2 regions of the Nonomuraea sp. NPDC051298 genome follow, and region 1 is predicted to be linked to the other one. Evidence: predicted binding sites of a transcription regulator. Region 1 holds the regulator's gene; the other holds the start of a gene.
What was found. Region 1 encodes HrcA, which represses chaperone genes, less so after heat shock. Its sites were predicted from a motif close to TTGGCACTCTCNNNNNGAGAGTGCCAA; they were not measured.

Region 1 (3,405 bases):
CCCCAGCGCCGCCTCCGACAGCAGCCGCTCCACCTGCCCGGTCGAGGCCGGCTCGGCCACCTCGGGCAGATGGAACCTGCGGGCCTGCTTGCCGGCCTCGCGGGCCGTGGAACGCCACCGGCCCAGCGCCTTGGCGACCTTGTCGCCCTTCCACTGGGTGATGCTGCGCGCGGCCGACCACGGCACGATCACGTCGACCCCGGCCTCGGTCATCATCTCGACGGCCAGCTCGCCCCTGTCGCCCTTGGGCAGGCCCTGGACGACCACGAGCCGGGGCCTCGGCGCCTCGACGTCGTAGCGGCGCAGCACGTCGAGGCGGAGCGCGTCCTTCAGCGTCTCGCGCACGACGCACTCGGCGACCGCTCCGGCCCCGTCGGTCAGGTCGACCCGCTCACCGGCCCGCAGGCGGCGTACGGCGGCGGCGTGCCGCCCCTCGGGGCCGCCGAGCGTCAACTCGGGGCCGTCGAGGTCGTGGGACAGGAAGACCGGTGCGGTCACCGGCCGTTGAAGGCGTCGCGCAGCCGGGAGAAGAAGCCCTGCTGCCCCGGGGCGAACTTGCCCGGCGGCCGCTCCTCGCCCCGCAACCTGGACAGCTCGCGCAGCAGCTCCTCCTGCGCGGGGTCGAGGCGGCTCGGCGTCTCGACGTTGACGTGGATCAGCAGGTCGCCCCGGCCCGACTCGTTGAGCCGCTGCACGCCCCGCCCGTACATGGTGATGACCTGGCCGGACTGCGTGCCGGGCCGGACGTCGATCTCCTCGGCGCCGTCGAGCGTCTCCACGGCCAGCACGGTGCCGAGGGCGGCGGCGGTCATCGGGATCTGCACGGTGCAGTGCAGGTCGTCGCCGCGGCGTTCGTAGATCTCGTGGGCCCGCTCGACGATCTCGAGGAACAGGTCTCCGGGCGGGCCGCCGCCGGGGCCGACCTCGCCCTCGCCGGCGAGCTGGATGTGGGTGCCGTCCTCGACGCCCGCGGGGATGCGGACCTTGATCGTACGGCGGGTGCGCACCCGGCCGTCGCCGGAGCACTCCTGGCAGGGGTGGCGGATGATCGAGCCGAACCCGCCGCACTGCGGGCACGGCCGCGAGGTCATGACCTGGCCCAGGAACGAGCGGGTGACCTGGGAGATCTCACCGCGCCCGTTGCACATGTCGCAGGTGTCGGGATGGGTGCCCGCCGCCGCTCCGGCCCCGTGGCACACCTCGCAGAGCACGGCCGTGTCGACGACCAGCTCGCGCGTGGTGCCGAACGCCGTCTCGCGCAGGTCGAGCTCCACCCGGATCGTGGCGTTGCGCCCCCTGCGGGCGCGCGAGCGGGGCCCGCGGGCGCCGCTCGCCGTGCCGAAGAAGGCGTCCATGATGTCGCTGAACGGGAAGCCCGCCCCGAACCCGCCGGCGCCCGCGCCCGCACCGGCCCCGCCGAAGGGGTCGCCGCCCAGGTCGTACATCTGGCGCTTGCTCGGGTCGGACAGCACCTCGTAAGCCTGCGTGATCTCCTTGAACCGCTCTTGGGTCTCAGGATCGGGGTTCACGTCGGGGTGCAGCTCGCGGGCGAGTCGGCGGTAGGCCTTCTTGATCTCGTCCTGACTTGCGTCACGGCGCACCCCGAGGGTGGCGTAGTAGTCGCTGTTTGCCACTTATCGACCTCTTATGATGCAGCCAGGATCTGGCTGACGTAGCGTGCCACCGCGCGTACGGCGCCCATCGTCACGGGATAGTCCATCCTCGTCGGCCCCAGCACGCCGAGCCGGGCGAGTTGGTTGTCGCCAGAACCGTATCCCGTCGCGACGACGGATGTGCCGCGCAGGTAGGGGTTTTCCGAGCCGATGCGCACGGTGAGCGCGGACGGGGTGTCTGAGGAAGTCTCGCCGAGCAGCCGCATCAGCACCACCTGCTCCTCCAGCGCCTCCAGGACGTCGCGCAGGCCGATGGTGAAGTCGGCGCCGGCGAGGTTGGCCGCCCCGGCGAACACGATCTTCTCGTCGTGCCGCTCGACCAGCGTTTCGAGCAGCACCGACAGGATCGTGGCTACGGCGGGCCGGTCTTCGGCCGGCAGCCGCTCCGGCAGGTCGGCGACCAGCTCGGGCACACTGCTCAGGCCGCAGCCGTCGAGACAGGCGTTGAGCACGGCGCGCAGGTGGGCGATCCGCGCGTCCTCCACCACCTCGGGCAGCTCGACGGCGCGCTGCTCGACGCGGCCGGTGTTGGTGATCAGCACGAGCATGACCCGCCGGTCGCTCAACGGGACCAGCTCGACGTGCCTGACGGTCGAACGGGTGAGTGTCGGGTATTGCACGACGGCCACCTGCCGGGTGAGCTGCGCCAGCAGGCGCACCGTGCGGGTGACCACGTCGTCGAGGTCGACCGCACCGGCGAGGAACGTCTCGATCGCCCGGCGCTCGGCCCCCGACAGGGGCTTGACCTGCGAGAGCCGGTCGACGAACAGCCGATAGCCCTTGTCTGTCGGCACCCGCCCCGCGCTGGTGTGGGGCTGGGTGATGTATCCCTCGTCCTCCAGCGCGGCCATGTCGTTCCTGACCGTCGCCGGGGAGACCTTCAGATTGTGGCGCTCGGCCAGCGCCTTGGAGCCCACCGGTTCGTTGGTGGACACGTAGTCTTCGACAATGGCGCGGAGCACCGCCAGCTTTCGATCGTCGAGCACGTGCTCACCTCCTGCCTCTTGTCTTTATCAGGAACGAGGTGTCTAGCACTCTGTGTTCCTGAGTGCCAAGTGTACGGCTCTCGCCCACAAGGTGCGATAACACCGCGTCCCCTCCTGGTCTGGCTTCTTGCGAGGGACAGGCCCCACACTTGCCCACATGACCGACGAATCCCAGCCCCCGTCGTACGGCCCGCCGCCAGGGCAGGGTCCTTACCACGGTCAACCACGACCTCCTCAGTACGGCCCGCAACCCGGCTCCCATCCCGGCCCGCCATCAGGCCCCCAGACGGGCCCCCAGACAGACCCACAGCCGGGCCCCCAGACGGGCCCACAGCCAGGGCAGCAGCCGGGTCCGCCGCCCGGGTACGGCCAGCCGTTACCCTTTGGACAAACGCCACCTTTCGGACAACAGCCCCAATCACCACAATTCGGGCAGCCGCCACCTCCGTTCGGTGAGCCGGCCCCGTTCGGCCCGCCACCTCAGTACGGACAATACGGCCAACAAGCCCAATTTCCACCGCCAATATCTTCCAAAGCCATAAAGCCCAGCCTGTGGTGGCTGGCCGGCGCCTGGGGCGTGTTCGTGGTGTGCCTCGCGGCCGGGGTGGCGCTCTTCGTCGGCGGCGTCGGCGGCGTGGCCGACGCGGGCCCGACCCGTACGTTCGTGTCCGGCGAAAGCGTCACCGTGCCCGTCGACCCGGCCGAGAAGCCCGGCGTGTACATCGCCAGCGACGCCCAGGTCAGCT
Region 2 (3,405 bases), on a different contig from region 1:
AGCTCCACCTCGGTGGCGGCGCCGACCCGCAGCACGCACACACCGCCGGCGAGCTTGGCCAGGCGCTCCTGCAGCTTCTCGCGGTCCCAGTCGGAGTCGGACTGCTCGATGGCGAGCCTGATCTCCTTGACGCGGTCCTCGATGGCCGCCTGGTCACCGGCGCCGTCGACGATCGTGGTGTTGTCCTTGGTCACCACGACGCGGCGGGCCGTGCCGAGCACCTCGAGGCCGACGTGCTCGAGCTTGAGGCCGACCTCCTCGCTGACGACCTGGCCGCCGGTGAGGATGGCGATGTCCTGGAGCATCGCCTTGCGGCGGTCGCCGAAGCCCGGGGCCTTGACGGCCACGGAGGTGAAGGTGCCGCGGATCTTGTTGGTGACGAGCACCGCCAGGGCCTCGCCCTCGACGTCCTCGGCCACCACGAGCAGCGGCTTCTTCGTCTGGGCGATCTTCTCCAGCAGCGGCAGGAAGTCCGCGATGGAGGAGATCTTGCTCTGGGTGAGCAGGATGTAGGCGTCCTCCAGGACCGACTCCATCCGCTCGGGGTCGGTCACCATGTAGGCCGACAGGTAACCCTTGTCGAACTGCATGCCCTCGGTGAACTCGAGCTCCATGCCCATGGCGTTGGACTCTTCGACGGTGAGCACACCGTCCTTGCCCACCTTGTCGAACGCCTCGGCGATCAGGTCGCCGATCTGCGCGTCCTGAGCGGAGATCGTGGCCACATTGGCGATCTCCTTCTTGTCCTCGACCGGCCGGGCGCTGGCGAGCAGCTTGTCGCTGATCGCCTTGGCGGCCTTGTCGATGCCGCGCTTGAGCGACAGCGGCGAGGCGCCGGCCGCCACGTTGCGCAGGCCCTCGCGGACCATGGCCTGGGCCAGGACGGTCGCGGTGGTGGTGCCGTCGCCCGCGACGTCGTTGGTCTTGGTGGCAACTTCCTTGGCGAGCTGGGCGCCGAGGTTTTCGTAGCGCTCCTCCAGCTCGATCTCACGAGCGATGGTGACACCGTCGTTCGTGATCGTCGGCGCACCGAACTTCTTGTCGATGACGACGTTGCGGCCACGCGGGCCGAGGGTAACCTTCACGGCGTCCGCGAGGGCGTTCACGCCGCGCTCAAGCGCGCGGCGGGCACCCTCGTCGAACTCCAGGATCTTCGCCATTGCTGAGAGTCCTCTCCTGGCGTCGAAAGCCCCGGCCGCCCTCAAGGGCGCCCGGGGCCCGACACATCCGGCCTACTTCTCGATGATCGCGAGAACGTCGCGGGCGGAGAGCACGAGGTAGTCCTCGCCGCCGTACTTGACCTCGGTGCCGCCGTACTTGCTGTAGAGGACGATGTCGCCCTCCGAGACGTCGAGCGGAATCCGCTTGTCGCCGTCCTCGTCCCAGTTGCCCGGGCCCACCGCGAGGACCTTGCCCTCCTGCGGCTTCTCCTTGGCGGTGTCAGGGATGACCAGGCCGGAAGCGGTGGTCTGCTCGGCCTCCAGCGGCTGAACCACGATGCGGTCGCCGAGCGGCTTAACGGGAACCTTGGTGGCGGTCGTCACGATCGGACCTCCCCTTCAGATTTGAATGATCTAGAAGAGGCGACCAGCCCGGCCTGCCGTCGCGGGTGTCAGACCTGCCTCGTCGCACGTTGGCACTCTCAAGGGGAGAGTGCCAACAGGAAACATATGCAAGAGGGGCTTGACAGTCAACACGAACGCGTCTGCTGAGAGCGATCAGACGGGCGAGCGCCCCAGCGGGACGGACCTGCGCGGCGGTGGCCCCGTGACCCAGTCTTCCACGTGCGCGAACGTCCCACACCCGCACCTCGCCGCTCCCGCGCCGTTCCGTCACGGCGGAGCCCTGCGGCGGGTCCCTGACGGTCTCTCATGACAGGGCGGGCGTGCCGTGGCGCTAACGTCGGGTGACGTGGACCTCGACGCCTTCAAAGAGTTGCTGACCCCGCGCGGCCGAAGGGCTCTCGCGGAGGCCGGGGAGCTGACGGGCGCCGACCCGGTCGCCGCCGCCACCACCATGCGCAAGACGTACGACGCCGGGCTCACCTCCGCCGCCCTCACCCAGGCGGGGCTCAGAGAGCGGGCCAGGGCCAAGTTCGGCGCGGACGCCGGGCGGATGTTCTTCACGCCGCACGGCCTCGAGCAGTCCACCCGCGCCGAGGTCGCCGAGCACCGCGCCCGCCGCCTGCTCGCCCTGCACGACGGCGCCCCGCACGGCGGCGCCCCGCGCGTCGTGGACGCCTGCTGCGGCATCGGGGGCGACCTGGTCGCGCTGGCCCGCGCCGGGTGCACGGTGAGCGCCGTGGACACCGACCCGCTGACCGTCGCCGTGGCCCGGGCCAACGCGGAGGCGCTCGGCCTGGCCGACCGGGTGACGGTGGGCGTCGCCGACGCGGCCGAGGTGCGCCCCGAGGACCACGACGTGCTGTTCGCCGATCCGGCCCGGCGCACGGGCAGGGGCCGGACGTTCGACCCGATGGCCTACTCGCCGCCCTGGCCCGTGGTGCTCGGCCTGGTCTCCCGCGCGGGTCTGGCCTGTCTCAAGGTCGCCCCCGGCCTCCCGTACGAGTTCATCCCCGAGGGGGCCGAGGCCGAGTGGATCTCGTACAAGGGGGAGGTCAAGGAGGCCGCGCTCTGGACCGGGCAGGGCGGAGGCAGGCGCGCCACCCTGCTGCCCGGGGGCCACACGCTGACGGCCGCCGGCGTCCGCGCCCCGGTCGGCCCGCCGGGCCGCTACGTCTACGAGCCCGACGGGGCCGCCGTCCGCGCGCACCTCGTGGGCGAGGTCGCCGAACTGGTGGGCGGGCGGCTGCTCGACCCGATGATCGCGTACGTCACGGCCGACGCCCCGGCGACCACCCCATGGGCCGCCGGATACGAAGTGGAGGACGTCCTCCCCTTTTCCCTGAAAAAGCTCCGCGCCGCCCTTCGAGAACGACAAATCGGTAATGTCACCATCAAGAAGCGCGGCTCCGCCGTCGACATCGAACGCCTGCGCGCCGATTTGCGGCTCAGCGGCCCGAATTCCCTGGTCATCATTCTGACCAGGATTCTCGACAAACCCTCAGTAATCCTCTGCAAGGACCTCCCACCTGCCCGAATCACCGAATCCGGCCATCCGTACGATAATCGCGATCTTTCAATTCAGCCCTGACGGACCTTGATCGAAAGGCTAAGGTGGGCGGGCGGGAGTTCACCCTCTATCGCGGTTAGCCGCGTTCTCGCTTTCCCATATGAACCTGACCTACCCCACCGCTGCGCAGCAGACCGTCGGCGAGCGAAGGAGCTTTCGGTGGACCATTCCAATCACACCACCCTTCTCCAACCGGGCGCGTACAACGCCGACGTCGTCCCCAAGAGGATGCGCGACCTGCTCGCCCGCGCCGCCCAGGACCACGTCTACGAG

Region 2: groES (co-chaperone GroES) is a predicted target of HrcA. The motif match lies at 1,634-1,660, and genes of this name have one in related genera.

The regions. Positions count from the first base shown of each region.
Region 1 is NZ_JBVJIM010000006.1:77,314-80,718, reverse strand. It holds gene ACZ6S0_RS19905 (16S rRNA (uracil(1498)-N(3))-methyltransferase) at 1-498, opposite strand, end outside; gene dnaJ (molecular chaperone DnaJ) at 495-1,634, opposite strand; gene hrcA (heat-inducible transcriptional repressor HrcA) at 1,646-2,659, opposite strand; gene ACZ6S0_RS19890 (hypothetical protein) at 3,243-3,405, shown strand, end outside.
Region 2 is NZ_JBVJIM010000003.1:306,877-310,281, reverse strand. It holds gene groL (chaperonin GroEL) at 1-1,160, opposite strand, end outside; gene groES (co-chaperone GroES) at 1,233-1,544, opposite strand; gene ACZ6S0_RS11575 (class I SAM-dependent methyltransferase) at 1,912-3,153, shown strand; gene ACZ6S0_RS11570 (hypothetical protein) at 3,292-3,405, shown strand, end outside.